4 regions of the Bacillus jepli genome follow, and region 2 is predicted to be linked to each of the others. Evidence: riboswitches for the same ligand, from Rfam matches in the RefSeq annotation. Region 2 holds a riboswitch; each other region holds the start of a gene.

Evidence for each region. A riboswitch is a leader RNA that binds a small molecule or an ion and turns the genes downstream of it on or off. The one in region 2 is predicted to bind S-adenosylmethionine.
Region 1: linked by a shared signal. The riboswitch ahead of ABC371_RS04160 (methionine ABC transporter ATP-binding protein) and the one ahead of ABC371_RS06030 (aliphatic sulfonate ABC transporter substrate-binding protein) in region 2 are both predicted to bind S-adenosylmethionine.
Region 3: linked by a shared signal. The riboswitch ahead of metK (methionine adenosyltransferase) and the one ahead of ABC371_RS06030 (aliphatic sulfonate ABC transporter substrate-binding protein) in region 2 are both predicted to bind S-adenosylmethionine.
Region 4: linked by a shared signal. The riboswitch ahead of ABC371_RS24475 (hypothetical protein) and the one ahead of ABC371_RS06030 (aliphatic sulfonate ABC transporter substrate-binding protein) in region 2 are both predicted to bind S-adenosylmethionine.

The regions. Positions count from the first base shown of each region.
Region 1 is NZ_JBDFMO010000001.1:816,269-821,176, forward strand. It holds gene proB (glutamate 5-kinase) at 1-1,078, opposite strand, end outside; gene proC (pyrroline-5-carboxylate reductase) at 1,148-2,002, opposite strand; SAM riboswitch class I at 2,411-2,507, shown strand; gene ABC371_RS04160 (methionine ABC transporter ATP-binding protein) at 2,660-3,691, shown strand; gene ABC371_RS04165 (methionine ABC transporter permease) at 3,681-4,331, shown strand; gene ABC371_RS04170 (MetQ/NlpA family ABC transporter substrate-binding protein) at 4,350-4,908, shown strand, end outside.
Region 2 is NZ_JBDFMO010000001.1:1,178,964-1,183,871, forward strand. It holds gene ABC371_RS06020 (aldo/keto reductase) at 1-514, opposite strand, end outside; gene ABC371_RS06025 (DoxX family membrane protein) at 640-1,146, opposite strand; SAM riboswitch class I at 1,496-1,605, shown strand; gene ABC371_RS06030 (aliphatic sulfonate ABC transporter substrate-binding protein) at 1,730-2,725, shown strand; gene ABC371_RS06035 (ABC transporter permease) at 2,737-3,573, shown strand; gene ABC371_RS06040 (ABC transporter ATP-binding protein) at 3,588-4,301, shown strand; gene acsA (acetate--CoA ligase) at 4,320-4,908, shown strand, end outside.
Region 3 is NZ_JBDFMO010000001.1:2,327,468-2,332,375, forward strand. It holds gene pckA (phosphoenolpyruvate carboxykinase (ATP)) at 1-1,020, opposite strand, end outside; SAM riboswitch class I at 1,288-1,456, shown strand; gene metK (methionine adenosyltransferase) at 1,718-2,917, shown strand; gene ABC371_RS11985 (gamma carbonic anhydrase) at 2,961-3,503, opposite strand; gene ABC371_RS11990 (tetraprenyl-beta-curcumene synthase family protein) at 3,653-4,690, shown strand; gene mnmM (tRNA 5-(aminomethyl)-2-thiouridylate-methyltransferase MnmM) at 4,710-4,908, opposite strand, start outside.
Region 4 is NZ_JBDFMO010000001.1:4,805,966-4,810,873, reverse strand. It holds gene ABC371_RS24490 (hypothetical protein) at 1-77, shown strand, start outside; gene ABC371_RS24485 (GyrI-like domain-containing protein) at 342-827, shown strand; gene ABC371_RS24480 (hypothetical protein) at 904-1,524, shown strand; gene ABC371_RS24475 (hypothetical protein) at 1,672-2,004, opposite strand; SAM riboswitch class I at 2,104-2,206, opposite strand; gene ABC371_RS24470 (DUF2075 domain-containing protein) at 2,826-4,679, shown strand; gene ABC371_RS24465 (DNA/RNA helicase domain-containing protein) at 4,740-4,908, shown strand, end outside.

The DNA.
Region 1 (4,908 bases), 360 kb from region 2:
CTCCCATCTCCATGATGACAGTATAATCAGTTGATTGATCTTTTTGGGCCTCCAGCATCCTTCTCAAATCAGCAGAAGAAACCTTCACAACCCCACGTGCTATTTCTTCATCATCGGGATCCATTACACGGACAACAGCACCTTTATCAAACCTACCATCGACCTGTTTAATTTCTTTAAGACGCAAGCTTTTTCTCTTTTTCACCATTCGATCTGTCGCATAAGGATTTAGAATAATTTCACCTTTAGCACCTGAGTGAAAAGCAATCCACTTTTTCTTTTGATTAAGTGTGCTCACGGACCCTTTACAAGTAAAATACGTACCGGTTGCTGTTTCTCCTACTGCATCCATAATGATATTCTCCTTGTTTGCATTTCCTAAAAAGGTAGAAATGCCCGATGCCATTGCAATCTTAACGGCTTCAATTTTTGACTTCATGCCTCCTGTACCAACCGAACTCCCGGACCCACCTGCAGCATTTTCGATGTCAGCGGTAATTTCAGGTACGCGCTCAATTAGTTTTGCATCCTCATTTGTTGTCGGGTTTTTATCATACAAACCATCTATGTCAGATAAAATCACTAGCTGGTCGGCATCTACTAATCCAGCAACCTTAGCCGCCAACGTGTCATTATCGCCAAAGTTCAAACGCTCAGTTGAAAGCGTGTCATTTTCATTGACGATTGGAATTATTCCTCTTTCTAATAAAACATTTAAGGTGTTATGAACGTTTTGGTAACGTGACTCATCTAAAAAATCGCTTCTTAAAATCAAAATCTGTGATGCCACATATCCATGTGATAAAAAAAGATGGGAATAGGTTTCGATTAATAGCCCCTGACCAATCGAAGCTGCTGCCTGTTTTTCCGGCAATGAATCAGGGCGCTTAAGACAGCCGAGTTTTCGATACCCCGCAGCAACTGCCCCTGATGAAACAAGGACAACCTCATGCCCTGCATCTTTTAGCTGAGCTATTTCATTCGCTATTTTTTCTAGCTTTCTCTTACTAATTTCTCCATGACGGCTTGTTAATGAGCTACTTCCTATTTTGATAACGACTCTCTTTTCTATGGACATCCGATCAATCCTTATCTTTTTTTGTTTTGATTGCCGGACGAAGCGTTTATCGCCGGTAAAATTATAATGTTAAACAGCCTGAACCTTTTTGGCAGTCTTGCCCTCAAGCTGCGAACTTATCTCATGTGAACGCTTTGCTGCATGTTTAATAGCTTGTGAAATCGCCTTGCCACCGCCATTCTTTTCTAATGCTGCTAAACCAGCGGCAGTCGTTCCGTTCGGTGAAGTTACATTTTCCCGTAATGTTGATGGCGTTTCACCCTGTTGCTGGACCATTTTGGCTGCGCCAACAATCATTTGCGCAATAATATCCCTTGATAGGTTTTCTTGTAAGCCTAACTTTTTTGCGGTTGCTTCCATATGTTCCATAAGGTAATAAATATAGGCTGGCCCACTGCCTGCTACTCCTGTAAAAACATCCATTTGCTCTTCGGGAATTTCATACACTTCACCAATGGATTTGAGTAATTCTTCTGCTAGAATCATATTTTCATTTGTCGTATAAGAACCGGCTGATATAGCCGTTGTAGACTCTCCAATCATGCTAGATGTATTCGGCATTACCCGGATCACCTGTTGCCCCACTGGTAGATATTGCTCCATATAGGTTGTAGTAATACCCGCTAACACGGATAAAACAAGTTGGTTTGGTTGAAGTGAATCTTTGATGGACTGTAATGCAGTTTCTGCATCTTTAGGTTTCATTGCGAGGACAATAATATCGATATTTTTTAGGGCTAGATCTTGGCTTGCTATCCCATTAATGTTATAAATAGCTTCTAACTGTTGTAGTCTTTCCGTATTTGTTCTGTTGGTTACAAAAATCTGTTTAGTTGGGACTTTTCCAGCTGCGACAATTCCTGAAATCATTGCTTCTGCCATGGATCCTGCCCCTATAAAAGCAATCGTTTTTTCATGTAACATCAAATGTCTCCCTTGTGGTAAATTTTAAAACATAGTACCTATCGTAACATCTTTAAAATCATAAACAAGGGATTCCCGGAAAGTCATATGCATATGATTCAATTAGTTAGTGTAAACGCTACCACGAAAAGCTAATCACATCTAACCATCTGATACGCGCTCAAACCGTCGCTTAGGATAATATTTGAAGAATGGACAAGAGTGTACGGGTTCGAATGTCCCCATTCGCGGTAATTAGAAATGGTTCTTTTGGTATATAGGATTATCTGATTTAACTAAATTGCCTCATCTAAAAATATCAAAATTATTCCAGTATATATTTTTTCATATTAAAAAATAACAAAAAGATATCAAATATATTGACAATTATATTCTACGGATGTATAGTGTGATTTATATTAAAAATACTTCTTATCAAGAGAGGTGGAGGGACTGGCCCTTTGAAGCCTCGGCAGCGGACAATTCGTACCGTGCCAATTCCAGCAAGTTACTTGAGAGATAAGAAGAGGATACTGGAATTGACTTTCTGCCCTCTTCTGTCTGAAGAGGGCTTTTTATATTTTCATAAAATAATATTTTCTGATTTTAAGAATAATAATTTGCTATTCGGAAATGTTGAGGAAACTTTTTTAAGGGACAAACGAAAGGAGATCAAAAATGATAGAGTTTCAAGATCTGATTAAGGTATATGACAGCGGCGGAAAGAAAGTGCACGCTTTAAATAACGTCAATTTAAAAATTAACAAAGGAGAAATCTACGGGGTGGTCGGATTCAGCGGTGCCGGCAAAAGTTCATTAATTCGCTGTGTGAATTTCCTTGAACGTCCTACCTCAGGAAAGGTCATTGTTGACGGTCACGACCTAACAACTCTTTCCGAAAAGCAAATTCGCGAAGTAAAGAAAAATATTGGGATGGTATTCCAACACTTTAACCTTTTAAATTCAAAAACAGTATACGCGAATGTCGCAATGCCACTTATTTTAAGCAAAACACCAAAGGAACAAATTAAAAAACGTGTTATAGAACTGCTTGATTTCGTCGGCTTAGGTGATAAGGCTGATGTTTATCCCGACCAACTTTCTGGAGGGCAAAAGCAACGAGTTGGAATTGCTAGAGCATTAGCAACACAGCCTTCGATTCTTCTTTGCGATGAAGCTACCTCTGCGCTCGATCCGCAGACAACAAGCTCCATCCTGCAATTGTTGAAAAAAATCAATCAAGAATACAACATTACGATCTTAATGATTACTCATGAAATGTCTGTGATTCGTGAAATTTGTGATCGTGTAGCTGTCATGGAAGCAGGACAAGTGATTGAAGAAGGAACTGTCTTTGATGTCTTTTCCGCACCTAAGACACAAACCGCCCAAAACTTTGTCAGCACTGTCATGCACGATCAAATTCCTGAGTCCATTTTAAGCATGATTAATAACAACCAGGGATCACTGAACATCTTCCGAATAAGCTTTGTCGGTCAATCAACAGGAAAGCCGTTTTTATCACAACTCGCAAAGAAGTTGGATATCGATATCAACGTGCTGTTCGGTAGCATCACAGAGCTTCAAGGTATCCCATTCGGTAACTTGATTGTGGAAATTCAGGGGCCTGACGCAGAGGTAAAACGCGCTTTAACGTATATGCAATCACAACAAATAAGCTTCAAGGAAGTGACATCCCATGCTAGTTAATACGGAACAAATCATCGAAGCGCTCATTGAAACGATACAAATGGTGGCCTTCTCCTTTATCTTTTCAATTATTCTCGGGTTGCCACTCGGCATTCTACTATTTGTAACCCGCAAAGGTCAGATACTTGAGAATCAGCCGGTTTTTACCGTTGTAAATGCAATCATTAATATTTTCCGTTCCATTCCATTCATTATTTTACTGGTAGCAATCATTCCGGTTACCCGGTTGATCGTTGGAACATCAATTGGAACAGCTGCTGCAATTGTTCCGCTCGTATTTTATGCCGGACCATATATTGCCAGATTAGTAGAAAGCTCATTACTTGAAGTGGACGAAGGTGTGCTTGAAGCAGCTAATGCGATGGGAGCAACTCCCTTCCAAACGATTTTTCGATTCTTACTTCCCGAAGCGCTCAGTTCATTAGTCGTAAACTTTACAATTGCGACAATCGGGCTGATTGGTGCATCTGCCATGGCAGGTACTGTCGGTGGTGGAGGAATCGGGGACCTTGCGATTACCTACGGGTACCAACGCTTTGATACTACTACAATGATCATTACCGTTGTCATTCTGATTGTGATGGTTCAAGGTCTACAATCATTCGGCAACGTCTTATCGAAAAAAATACGAAGAAGATAATCTAGGAGGAAACGTATCATGAAAAAATTATTCTTATCCATTCTTTTACTTACATTAGTCATCTTTACGGCTGCATGCTCTAACAACAGCGCTAGCGATAAAGAATCAGAAACAAAAAAAGTTAAAATTGGCATCACAGGTACTGACACACGTACATGGGATTATGTAGCTGAAAAAGCCGCTAAAGAAGGTATCGAAATTGAGCTTGTCTCATTTAGTGACTATGTTCTACCAAACACAGCACTTGCTGATAACGAAATAGACGCGAACTCATTCCAGACGGTTGCTTACTTTGACCAATTTATTGAAGAACATAATCTAGACCTTGTGCCAATTGCAACAACTTATCTTGCCCCAATGGCTATTTACTCTGAAAAATTGAAGGATGTAAAAGAGATCAAAGACGGTGCGAAAATCGCTTTACCAAATGATGTATCTAACCAAGGAAGAGCCCTTTTATTACTACAAGAAGCTGGGTTACTTAAACTAGTTGATAATTATGATGGTCTAGGTTCAATCGAAGAAGCAGTTGTTGAAAACCCTAAAAATATTGAATTAATTCCAACAGCTCCTGCCC
Region 2 (4,908 bases):
GCTGCAATTGATTGGCAACGATTGGTTGCTTTACATATTTTTTAAGCAATTGAATTTGCATTGGTTTTTGGTTAGATACTCCGAAATGACGAACCTTACCTGAGGATTCTAATTTGTCGAATGCTTCAGCAACCTCTTCCGGCTCAACAAGGGCATCTGGACGATGTAAAAGTAAGACATCAAGATAGTCCGTTTTGAGTCGTTTTAAGATTCCATCAACAGAATCAATGATATGCTCCTTTGAAAAATCAAACATTCCTTTTCGAATGCCGCATTTCGATTGAAGAATGATCTTTTCTCTCACGTCATCATTCATATGTATCGCATCTGCAAAGATTTCCTCGCAAGTACCACCACCGTAGATATCAGCGTGATCAAAGAAATTTGCTCCGATATCTAATGCCGTTTGTACAAACTTTTCTGCCTCAGGCTTTTCCAGAGAGTTAATTCTCATACAGCCTACCGCAACAACAGGTACCTCTAACGAGCTAGTTCCTAGTTCTATTTTTCGCATCTAAGGTTTACCTCCATTTTTTGAACTATTTTACCGTTTCCCTTCTCTAGTGTACATTTTTTCAAACTGATTAGAAAGTCACAAAAAAAGTGTTCCCCCTAGCGTAGGAGGAACACTTTCTTTCGTTACGCTACGTTTGTAGCTGTTTTTGTCGCTTTTTTGTCGTTAATTCGTTTTGTAAGGTAAGGTACTGCGAATCTGTCTACACCGTAGTAGTAAGTTGCAGCGCCTGCGAATAAGAGAATGATTGCTACTGTGTAAAGTGTTGGGTTAGTGCTTGTTGTACCAGCAAGTAAGAAGTTAAGGTTCATGAATGCACCTGCAAGTAATGCTGGGATGGTTGCAAAACCTACAATTAAACCGAGTCCTACTAAGAATTCGCCCCAAGGAATGAGTACGTTGAATAACTCAATGTTTGGTACGGCAAATCCTTCAAGGAATGCTGCATACCAGCCTTGTACTGCTGGGTGATCTCCACCTGCATTTGCAATGGCACCTTGGATAAAACCACCTGCATCAAATCCACCTGCTGTTATTTTATGAAAACCAGCTTCTATCCATTGAATTCCTAACCATACACGTAATACTGTCCAAATAACTGCCATTTTAGGTCCTTTTAAGAATGTTCTCATCTTAATCTCCCCTTATAATTAATTTGTGAAACTCTTCACAAGTGGTTGTAAAAAAATATGAGTGCGTTAGCTGCCAGCTTTAGTAGTTAGTTTGTGAAGTTTTTCACTAACTTTCTACACTCTTAATATACAGCGGATTTCAGGTAAAAGCAATAGGCTTCACAAATATGACACAAATGATTTTTAGGTCTTATTTTAGTAGCTGAAACATAGGAATAAGGGGGTTGATTAATAATTATAATAGTATTCAAAGAAAATAAAATATTTTTAAAAGTGTTTGACTTTTGATTTTTCACATACTATAATCCTTTTATAAAGCAAAACAGAGACGTACTAATTGAATAAAGAACTCTTATCCAGAGCGGTGGAGGGACATGGCCCTACGAAACCCGGCAACCTTCAAGGTAATTCTTGAAAAGGTGCTAAATCCATCAGGTATGATTACCTGAAAGATAAGAGGAGGAAAAAGCCCTCTTCTTACTGAAGGGGGCTTTTTTATCGTAATGGGGATAAAAGTTTGGAGTTACATTGGTATAATCCTCAGTTTTCCGATTGGGATATTAGTAGAAAAGGAGAGGGAGAAATGAAGAAACTAAGTGCCGTTTTGATCACTGCTTTGTTATTTATCGGAATTGTAGGTTGTTCTAGTACCTCAGGTAAAGCTAGTGAAGGGAATGAAAAACCTGAGAAGATCGTCTTGGATTATGCTTTTTACTCGCCAACAAGTCTTGTATTAAAAGAGTTTGGTTGGGCTGAAAAGGCATTCGAGGAAGAAGGAATTAAGGTTGAGTTTGTTCTTAGCCAAGGAAGCAATAAAGCACTTGAATTTTTGAATAGTGGAAGTTCAGACTTTGGTTCATCCGCAGGGGCTGCTGCTTTAATGGCTAAAGCAAATGGTGCACCGATTGAAGTTGTTTATATTTATTCAAAACCAGAGTGGACAGCATTAGTAGCAAATAAAGACTCAAAGATTCAACGTGTAAGTGACTTAAAAGGGAAAAAGGTCGCCGCAACGATTGGGACTGACCCTTATATTTTTCTATTGCGTGCCTTAAATGAGGAAGGGCTAAGTCCTTCAGATGTTGAGATTGTGAATCTGCAGCATGGAGATGGAGCAAGTGCTTTAACATCTGGTCAAGTAGATACATGGTCTGGATTAGATCCTCACATGGCAAGGGTTGAATTGGAAACAGATGCGAAGCTTTTCTATCGCAATGCTGATTTTAATACGTATGGGACCTTAAATGTCCGTTCGGAATTTGCTGAAAAATACCCTGAATATGTTGAAAAGGTTATAGAAGTTTACGAAAAGGCTCGTACATGGGTGCTAGAAAATCCGGAGGAAGCTGCGGAAATCCTAGCAAAATCCGCAAATATTGATATTGAAGTAGCAAACAAGCAACTAAATGAACGTAATGATTTTTCTAATCCGGTGCCTGGTGAAGCACAAATTGAGGCTTTAACGGAAGCCGGTAAGGTTCTCCAAGCACAGAGTATTATCAAAAAAGACGTCGAATTAGAAAAATTGGTTCAAGAATTGATTAATCCGTCATTTGCTCAAAAAGTAATAAAGCAATAAGAGGAGGCATTATGAACATAAAAGGTGGAGCGGTATCTAGACAAATAAAGGTGAAGTCGAAAACTCAGTTTGTTTTATCAGGAAATGTAAAAGTCATTCTATTTGGAAGCATCATACCTGCCATTTTGCTTGTGGTTTGGCAGTATTTAAGCCATATCGGTGTCCTTGAAGCACATCTTATGCCTGCACCTACGGTCATCCTAGCAAAAATATTTGAATTTGCTGGAGATGGGAGTCTTTGGGGGCACATTGGAATTACTTTATATCGAATCTTTTTTGGTTTTCTTATTGGGGTAGTAGCTGCTGTACTATTTGGTTCATTGGTTGGCTATTTTCGAATTGCGGAAGCATTATTAGATCCAATGCTTCAAGCGTTCCGTTCGATTCCATCACTAGCATGGGTTCCCCTTTTTATTCTTTGGATGGGGATTGCTGAACCTTCAAAAATTACACTAATTGCGGTCGGAGTATTTTTTCCAGTTTATTTAAACATCGTGTCTGGCATTCAGGGTGTTGATCGAAAGTTGATTGAAGTAGGAAAAATTTATAACTTCTCTACGTTCGATTTAATTAGAAAAGTCATCTTGCCTGCATCCCTTCCATCTTTTTTAGTAGGGATTCGAAGCGGGCTAGGACTAGGATGGATGTTTGTCGTTGCGGCTGAACTAATGGGGGCTAGTCAGGGGATTGGGTATTTGCTTGTCGTTGGCCAAAACTCCTATTCTCCAGAAACGGTCATTGCTAGTATTGTGCTTTTTGCGATTCTAGGTAAAATATCGGACTCTATTTTGAAGAAAACAGAGGAAAAAACGCTTCATTGGCAGGATAGCTATGTAAAAAAGGCGTGAAAGGATGAAAAAGAATGCTGGCAGTTCAAAATGTTTCACGAACCTTTTCGAACGGTGCGACAGGGTTTAGAAATATCAGCTTTGAAACTAAACAAGGTGAAATCATTGGTGTTTTAGGTACGAGTGGTTGTGGAAAAAGTACCTTATTGCGGGTCTTATCTGGATTAGATCCGGATTACACAGGTTCGGTTGAAATCAGCGGTGACAGAATCACATCTGTTCATGAAAAAGTAGGCGTTATTTTTCAGGAATCGCGTTTAATGCCATGGTTGAAAGTAATTGAAAATATTTCATTTGGTTTAAAAAATGATAGTCAAAAACTTGAAAAGGCAAAGGAATATATAAAATTAGTTGGATTATTAGGCTTTGAAAATCATTATCCAAAGGATATATCCGGCGGGATGGCACAACGAGTTTCGATTGCTCGGGCGCTTATCACAGCACCAGAAGTGTTGCTTTTAGATGAGCCGTTTAGCGCACTTGATGCATTTACGAAAATGCAACTTCAGGATTTGTTGCTGACCATTTGGGATACATACAGATCCACGATGATATTAGTGACTCATGATATCGATGAAGCCCTTTATTTGTGTGATCGGATTATCGTATTAAAGGGGCAGCCTGGCGAAGTCTATCAATCGATTCAAATTGATGAACCAAAGCCAAGGTCCCGTGGTGATGTAAAGCTTGCACAATTAAAGGCGGAAATATTGGAACTATTAAGTTAGTTAAAGGGGAGTGCAGATTTGGTAACCACAAAATTAGATATCATAAAGCCTTTCGACGGAGATTATAATCTTCACAATTATGATAAGGTTCGCGAGAATTTTTCATGGGAAGAAGTTAAAAAGGAATTTAGCTGGTATGAAACAGGGCAAGTGAATATGGCCTATGAATGCATCGATCGTCATGTAGCAGAAGGGTATGGGGACAAGATTGCCCTTCACTATATTAATGAAGAAGAGGAACAGATTTTTACATTTAAAGAGATAAAAGATAAGTCTGACCACCTAGCAACCGTATTGAAAAAGTACGGAGTGAAAAAGGGAGATATCGTCTTTATCTTTTTACCGAAAAATCCAGACATCTATATTTCGATGATTGCAGCGATTAAGGTAGGGGCTATTGCAGGTCCACTGTTTGAAGCGTTCATGGAGGATGCGGTTAAGGACAGGATTTCTGACTGCGAGGGGCGTTTTCTCATCACGGATTCTGAGTTGGTCAAAAGAGTTCCTAAACAACAATTGCCTTCGTTAGAAACGGTGTTCATTACGGAAGGACCAGAAAAGTGTGAGGGAAATGAAATCTCACTTATAGAGGTGTTAGCTGAAACTC
Region 3 (4,908 bases), 1.1 Mb from region 2:
TGGGTGTCCTGCAATGCTTGGTACAATAATATTATCGATATTGTCGATTTGGTAAGCAGCTCTTGTATTTTCAGTCAAAGAATTGTCATCATAATCAGCTATTCTTGATTCTTTATCAACAACCACATTTTCTAAAACTGAGCCAAAACGAATCGCATCAAAAATTTGTGGTTCTTTTTCACGTGAAAGATTGATGCATTTTGCATAGCAGCCGCCTTCAATATTAAAGACTCCTGAGCTAGACCAACCATGCTCATCATCTCCAATAAGACGACGATTTGGATCCGCTGAAAGAGTTGTCTTTCCAGTTCCGGATAGACCAAAGAAAAGCGCAACGTCTCCTTCTTGACCAACATTAGCCGAGCAGTGCATGGAAAGGATGTTTTGCTCAGGCAATATATAGTTCATCACTGAGAATATTGATTTTTTAATTTCACCTGCATACTCCGTTCCCCCTATTAAAACTGTTCGTTTTTCGAAGGAAATAATGATAAAGGTTTCAGAACGAGTACCATCGACTTCAGGATCTGCCTTGAAATTTGGTGCACTAATGACTGTGAATTCAGGTTGATGTGTTTTTAAGTCTTCTTCAGTTGGTCGAACAAACAGTTGTTGGGAAAAAAGATTATGCCATGCATATTCGTTTATCACTTGGATTGGCATACGTACTTTTTTATCAGCACCTGCATACCCATTGAATACAAAAATTTCATCTTTTTCTTTCAAATATGAAAGCACTTTTGTGTAAAGGTTTTCAAATGCAGCTTCAGAAATTGGTGTATTTACCTTGCCCCAGTCAATTCTATCTTTCGTAGATGTTTCTTCTACGATGTATTTGTCTTCTGGTGATCTTCCTGTATATTTCCCAGTTGTTGCACATACAGCCCCAGTCGAAGTAAGGATTCCTTCTTGTCTAGCGAGTACTTTCTCAACTAAAATAGGAACAGATAGGTTATGATGTACATTTTTTCCATTCACTAATGCTACTAGCTGCTCATTTGAAACTTCAACTGAATTCATGTAAAACCATCCTTTACCTTTTTTTATATAATCAAAATTTACAATTAGTATAACACATTAACGAAAATAGTCTATACTATTTACGTATTTTACGTAACATATCTTTAAAAAGTGCGTACAGATTTAAAAATAGTCCGATATAATTCAAGTGATTGGATATATGTCTGTTTCGAAGAAAAAAGTTGACACATTTCCATAGTATTTTTTTCTAGTTTTGGTTGACATGAAAAGCATGACTACGTTATGATAATTCATTGAACGGATACTCTCTTATCCCGAGCTGGCGGAGGGACAGGCCCGATGAAACCCGGCAACCATCACTTTTTTACATATCAAGGTTATTTTTGAGAAACCTATACATAAATGTAGGTCTGGTCTCCGTTGATAAAGGTGATAAGGTGCTAACTGAGCAAGGTATGTCCTTGATCGATAAGAGTGAAAGGCGAGAAAAATGATAATACCTTTCCTCAAAATAATGTAGGGAAGGTTTTTTATTTCTTTAATGAGAACAATGTTACTTAAAGCGTTTATATGTGTTCACCACAGATAACTAGTCTATTTTTATACTGTATTAATGGTTGTTAATATAGGATAGAAAATCGTGAAGGTAACAATACTAAGGGAATGAGTACCGTATCAATGATTGTCAGAATTTGAGTATGACTTGATTCTGAATCCGAAAAAGGAGGAAGCGTTTGTGACAACTAGACGCCGTTTATTTACTTCTGAGTCTGTTACGGAAGGACATCCAGATAAAATCTGTGACCAAATTTCAGATTCTATTTTAGATGCCATCTTAGCAAATGATGCAAATGCACGCGTAGCGTGTGAAACTTCTGTTACAACAGGTCTTGTACTTGTTGCGGGAGAAATTACAACCTCTACATATGTAGATATCCCAAAGATTGTCCGTGAAACGATTAAAGAGATTGGTTATACTCGCGCAAAATACGGATTTGACTACGCAACATGTGCTGTTTTAACATCAATTGATGAGCAATCTCCAGACATTGCGATGGGGGTTGACCAAGCTTTAGAGTCTCGTGAAGGTCAAATGACAGACGAGCAAATTGAAGCGATTGGTGCAGGGGACCAAGGCTTAATGTTCGGTTATGCATGTAATGAAACAAAAGAGTTAATGCCTTTACCAATTTCGTTAGCTCATAAGCTATCACGCCGTTTAACGAAAGTTCGTAAGGATGAGATTCTTCCCTATTTACGTCCCGATGGAAAGACTCAGGTAACAGTAGAGTATGATGAGAATAACAATCCTGTCCGTATCGACACAATTGTGATTTCAACACAGCATCATCCGGAAATCTCATTAGAACAAATTCAGCGAAATCTTAAAGAACATGTAATCAATCCAGTTGTTCCAAGTGAACTCATTGATGAAAATACAAAATACTTTATTAACCCAACTGGCCGATTTGTAATTGGTGGCCCTCAAGGGGATGCTGGTTTAACTGGTCGTAAAATTATTGTAGATACGTATGGTGGTTATGCACGCCATGGCGGTGGTGCATTCTCAGGTAAGGATCCAACTAAGGTTGACCGTTCTGCTGCATATGCTGCACGTTATGTTGCAAAAAACCTTGTGGCAGCTGGATTAGCTGATAAATGTGAAGTTCAGCTTGCATACGCAATCGGTGTTGCTCAGCCAGTTTCTATTGCTGTTGATACTTTCGGAACAGGAACAGTATCTGAGGATGTTCTTGTAGAATTGGTACGTAATAATTTTGATTTGCGTCCAGCCGGTATTATTAAAATGTTGGATCTTCGTCGTCCAATATATAAACAAACGGCTGCATATGGTCACTTTGGTAGAAACGATCTTGATTTACCATGGGAGCGTACGGATAAAGCAGAAGCTCTTAAGGCACAAGCTGCAAAATAAGAATTGAAAAAGCTCGCCGATTTGGCGAGCTTTTTGTTCGTACCTATTTTTCACTGTCTAGCTCCAGGCGCTTTTCTTTTTGTACTTGTTTATAATGCTGCCCCTTTTCAACATATTCACGGCGTATTCTAGCCATGTCTTTTTTATCCTCATCGTTTAGTTCACGAATCACCTTAGCAGGTCTTCCGAAGGCAAGAGTGTTGGGCGGGATTTTTTTACCTTGTGGAACGAGGCTTCCAGCACCAATAAATGCACCTTCACCGATTTCAGCACCATCAAGAATAATCGAACCCATCCCAATTAGAGCATTTTTACGAATAATTGAGCTATGGAGGATAACCTGATGTCCAATTGTGACATCATCTTCAACGATTAAGGGGTTATTGGGGCTTTGATGTAAGGTAGAATTGTCCTGGATGCTCACTCTTTTTCCAATAACTGTCGGTGCTACGTCACCTCGAATTACGGTATTAAACCATATATTTGTTTCCTCACCGATTTTAACGTCCCCGGTAACTGTTGCATAGTCCGCAATGAATGCAGATTCCGCAATTTCAGGATATTTCCCTTTGTATAGATAAATCATAATAGGTACCCCCACTTAATTGTTTGATATTCGCTGAAATATCATTTAATGTAAGTGTATCAACTTTCACAAGTATCGTAAATCAACATATATTCGATCTATCTAAATTTGAGGTGATATCTTTGGTACCAACACAACCAATTAGTTTAATGAAGAAAGTGTATCGTGAGGTATTTCCAATTGTCCATCGTGAATTAGCTGTTTGGAAAAAGAAAGCAGAGGAGATTCCAAATGAGGAGCTTCGGAAGCAAGCATTGGCAAGTATTCAAACAAAAACCTTTCACTGTGAAGGTGGGTCTATCCTCGCATTATTAGCAGAAGAAAAAATGGACGAATGCATCCGGTTTATTGTTGCTTATCAAACAATTAGTGACTATTTGGATAATCTATGTGATCGCAGTACCTCATTAGACCCTGTCGACTTTCGTTCGCTTCATGATTCCATGCCAGATGCATTACGGCCAGGGCAACCAACAACAAATTATTATCAGTATCGCGATGAACAGGATGATGGTGGCTATTTACAAAGCCTAGTCTTAACCTGTCAGGAAGTTCTTCAAAACATCAACCATTATGATAAAATCTCTACTTATTTACAGGAGTTAGCAGCCTATTATTGTGATCTGCAAATACATAAGCATGTAAGAGTAGAAGAGCGTGTACCAAGACTTGAAAACTGGTTTAAAAGTCATAAGGATCATCTCCCAGGTATGGAATGGTATGAATTTTCAGCATGCTCAGGCTCAACACTAGGCATTTTTTGTTTAGTGGCTTATGCGTTTCATGAGGAATTCAACCAAGAAATTGCCGTTAAAGTTCGAAATGGATATTTTCCTTATATACAAGGTCTTCACATCCTTCTTGATTATTTCATCGACCAAGAAGAGGACCGTCAAGGCGGGGACTTGAATTTCTGTTTTTACTATCCACATGAGAATGAACTTGTGGCTCGTCTTAAGCATTTTATTATTGAAGCAGATAAGCATACAGCCGGATTGCCAAATGAGAAATTCCATCGAATGATTAATCGAGGATTATTGGGTCTCTATTTATCAGATGAAAAGGTACGAACACAGAGAAATGTTTTAAAAATTGCAAAGAAAATCATTAGACTTGGTGGGAAGACGTCGTTTTTCTTTTACGTGAATGGACGGGCTTACCGCAGGCTACAACATGTAATTGGATAAAAAAAGATAGAGCGAGGCTCTATCTTTTTTCGATAGCGATAATAAACGGCGGATTATTCATTTGATTCATAAAACGATACATTAAAACATGTGCACGTTGTTGATCAAGTGTTGAACAGTACTCTAAAAGGCGATCTCGCTCGACTGCTCCTTCTTCGTGACCGTGATACACCACAAGGACAATAATACCCTCAGGCTTCATAAGAGTAAGTAATTGC
Region 4 (4,908 bases), 3.6 Mb from region 2:
CAGTAGGTGATCCAAATTGGGAGGGAGCAATTCCTATACCAGATAGTAGCTTATCTATAAATATGTGCTCAGAATAAAACAGAAAATATGTATTCTGGGGCCTGATCATCAACGCAGTAATGCTTTATGCGTTGGGGGTTAGGTCCTTTTTAATAGGTATAAAAAGAGGAACAGAGGGACGGTTTCAACGTTTCGCATTGAAACGCCGGAACTGCCCCCTCGTTTTACAATGTGTATTGGGTTATGGAAGATGATAAAATGAATATTAGAAGCGCTACCAAAGTTAATAAAACCTGTAAACTAGGAATCTACGACACTTTTATTGAGAAGGAGGAAATAAAGTGAGCTATGAAATTATCACATTACCTGGCTATCGGGCAGTGGGATTAAAGTGGGAAGGGACATTCTCTGAGATTGTACCGAATTTAAAAAACGTGATTGGGCAAATGGAAGAACGTGCCATTGAGTTAGATGACAAGCTGAACCCTCATGTTCAATTAGGTCTATCTTATCATGTAATTGAAAATGGTTTCGCGCATTATGCAGTATATGAAGTAAGTGATAGTCAGGAAATTCCTGATGGGATGATTGAAATAAAGGTTCCTCAATTGACTTATGTGAAAACAACACATCACAAAGGAGAGGATATACAAAAGACCTATACGGATCTACATGAATGGCTATTTGATAGTGATTATTCTGCATATAGGGAAACAGGTGTAGTTTACTATGATCCATATATGCCAATAAAACATGAACATTATCCATTGGATCGCGACCCTAGTGATCCGCACTTTGATATTTTTATACCGATTGTTAAAAAGTAAATCGACCCAACGTTCACCATGAAACGCGGTAACAGTCCCTCGTTTTTCCAAGACCTTTTCAGAGGAGAGTGAGATTGTGAAAGACAAAGAGATCATCGACGTCTTTGAACAGGCAGAAATAAATTTACTCGTAGAGCTGCGAATGGGAAATGGTTTCCAAGAAAAAGAATATGAAAAGTTAGTGAAGGCACTCACTGTCTGTGCAGATGAATGGGAGAGTCGTGCAAGTATACCGGGAGAAGTCGTCCATACTTTAGTTGGACTATACGATGAACTGTACAACTTTTCATTCATATATGGTGATGAAGAATCAGTCCGCATTAAGAAAGCAGCCGAAAATACCAAAAAGCTGATTCAAAGATGTACGAAAGATAAGGGGGAAATAGAACCCGAAAAAGCCAGAGTGATTGCCAAGGTAATTGAGAAAATCAACGAAAACGGAAATTTTTTTAAAAAACTTCAAAATGGCAAGGGACTGGATGAACAACAATTTGAAAGAATCTATCAGGAATTATATGAAATTATCGATGAGGTTTATTCGTGGGAGGAAATTCCAAAAGTTTTGGTAAATATTTTGATTGATTTTCGTGAATTAGATTTGTTTGTCGGTCAATATCAAGATGAGTTCAAACAACCAGAAGAGGCAAATAAAATATATGATGCGTATGAACGTATTTTTAGTTTAATTACCGGTTGAACCAGAGAGAGAGGAGAAACATAACAATTTGATATACAAATAGCTACATATGAGACCAGTGACACTATGTACAATGATGAGAGCCTGCCCTCTAGTGCATTAAAGCATTAATGTGCATGAGGTCAGGCCATAAATTCCCTAAATATCTTACCTTTCCATAAATACATATCCTAAATAATTTCCAGAACCTCGTATGATCTGAAGACCTTGTTGCTCTAAATCCCTCCAAATTTTTCTATCTAGGGCATACGGACCTCTTTGTTGAAGGGTTGTTAACTCTGTTTCAGTGATTGTAAGTTGGTAAGAGTCTAGTTTACCTAAAACAAACAATACATAGTTCTCGAGCCTCACGACAATCACTTTACCATCTGGATCCCATTCCTGCAGCTCTTGTTCAATGCAAGTCGCAACATGAATCAAAAATTTCTCTTCCTCCATATTTTTTGACATCATTCCTCTTAAAAATCCTGAAGTATTCATCTTTCTTCCTCCTAAACTTTAAAATCAATAAGGTACAAGAAGAAAACAATGAAAAAGGCTCTTCATTGCATATGAACACAACAAAGAGCCCTAAGCCGATCGTCATCATTCAAAGCAGTGCTTTGCTGGTTGGAGCACCTTACCAATTGGCAGGTTGCTGTGAAGTCATTGAGCCAGGACTCTAGTTCACTCTTGATAACCTTATTGAATTATATATAGTATAACTGCAACCATTATGTATCGTCAAATGAATAACTGTGATGTTCCATTAATATATATAAGATTTTCCACCATTAAGTTTAGGAACAAGGCAACTATCCAAATGGAAAGCTTTCACGATGACTTTGACCTTTACTTTACGCTAATTAAGGCACACCCTCCATCAGGGACACGTGAAATCAATCAAAGTATTGGTAGCCTGCAAAATGTGCTAGGAAATCTAATTAAAATTCCTCATAAATCGCAGGATCCTGATTGGCAATCCTCCCATCCAGGAGGTTTTGGGATATAGAAGTTGAGTTAAGGATGAGAGTGTTTTCTTAATGTAGTTCAACCGATTACCATTATTTTTAGGAGAAAATGAGTTAATTTAATAGCACTCACTAATGTTGAATTCTGGTGACTGTCCCCCAAGTGTGTCATGCTTTGCTGCACTTGGGGCTGGTCTTATTTCTTTAGATTAGATCGGTATTAAACAAGACCTTATTCAAGAAACTACACTTTAAAAGGTATTAAATGCTAAAATGATATGTAGATTACACTATTTTACATTTAAATGTTTTTAAAAATATAGAGTTCATTAAAAGTGAGGCATTATTGTAGTGATTATCTATAACGAAACGTCTAACAACTTTATCAACCATATCTATGAGAACAAAATTGGATACGTACTAAAAAAGAACTTATATAAGCGAATGAACAAGGTGGTCTCCGATAGCGAGCTTCGTTCATGGGAGAATTCTCTTCCACAGATGGCAAGAGTTATTAGGGATGCAGAACTAAAAGAGGATACTCATGTCTTACTAGAGTACAAGCTCCCATCTACTCAAAAGCGAATTGATTTTATAATCACTGGTCAGGATAAAAAAGGAAAGAAAAATGCAATGATAATTGAATTAAAGCAGTGGCAGAAGGCTAAAGTAGCTGAGGGAAATGGAATCGTAACAACTTTTCTTGGAGGAAGGGAACGTGAAACGGTCCATCCATCATATCAAGCTACTTCGTATAAGCGGTTTCTGCTTAATTTTAATGAATCACTGTACACTGATACTTCAATTCAGCTTTCTTCATGTGCATATTTGCATAATTATATTCAGAATCCAACTTACGAACCATTACTTGATCCAAGATACACGATGTATTTAAAAGAGTCTCCACTGTTTTTTCAGTTTAGTGATAGGGAATTAGCTAAAAGAATTAGAGAAACGGTTGCGGAAGGTAATGGTGCTGGGATTGCAGAAGCTATAGAGCATGGGAGGATTCGTCCTTCTAAAAAGCTCGTAGATACTGTGGGGTCACTAATAGAAGGAAATGAGGAATTTATTCTTTTAGATGAACAAAAGGTTGCATTCGAAAAAGTGGTTAGCATGTATAACAGGTTAAACAAATCAGAAGGTCAAAAGCATGCGATTATAATAAAAGGTGGACCTGGGACAGGGAAGTCAGTTATTGGACTCAACTTAATGAGTTATCTGTTAAAAACTAGAGCGTATGCTGAGTACATAACACCAAACCAATCTTTCCGTGAAATTCTTCGAAAGAAGTTAGTAGGTTCATCAGGTCATGTAGAGGTAAGAGATTTATTCAAAGGGTCGGCCGCCTATGTTCAAACACCTAAAGATTATTTTGACGTACTAATATGTGACGAGGCACACCGATTAAAGCAACAAGGGCACATGCAGAAGAAAATTGAAGGTGAAAACCAAGCAACACAAATTATTCGCTCCTCAAAGGTAAGTGTCTTTTTTGTTGATGATCAACAAATTATCTCTAAAAAGGATATTGGCAGTGCGAAACTAATAGAAGAAGAGGCCGCAAAGCTAGGTGCTGAAATTCATACAGTGGAACTAGAGTCCCAATACCGTTGCTCAGGATCTGGAAACTACATCGCATGGTTAGATAGTCTATTAGGGTATACAAATGAAAAAGTTGAACTTGAAGGTGAATTTGACTTTAAGGTTGTCTCAAACCCACATGACCTAACAAAAGAAATTGTAGAGAAACGAGGAGGAAGACTCCTTGCCGGTTATGCATGGGAGTGGAACACAAAAGGAAATCATAGAGAACTACCAAAAGATGTATATATTGAAGAACATGACTTTGCATTACCATGGAACGATCCAAAACGTATTGATTGGGCAATACATCCGGAGTGTGCTTACCAAATAGGCTGCATCCATACTGTTCAGGGGCTTGAAATGGATTATGTCGGAGTAGTTATTGGAAAAGATCTTGGATATGATCCAGGAACATCTTCACTTATTGTAAATAGAGATGAATTTAAGGACAAAGGTGCAAGACCAGCCAAGCCAAAGAAAGGACAACCAGACCCTCTATTTGACCTTGTAAGGAATACATATAAAACACTAATGACTAGAGGGATGAAGGGGTGTTATGTATACTGCTGTGATGAGGAGTTGGGAAGGTATATGAAGAGTTGTAGTAATAATATATAAAAATAATTTTGAGCTATAGAATGAAAAGCGGGTTTCTTTGGTAAGGAAGAATTCTCGTACCTGTTACTTTTTACAGATGCTCTTAGAGGTAAGGATGAATTTGATGATCCTGAGTATATTAAAGAAAAAATCATACTAAACTCGATTAATGTTTTATTAAAAAGAGGAATAAAGGGTCTATATATATTTGCAAGTAATCCGAATCTTAGAGCACGTTTATTAAAATTAT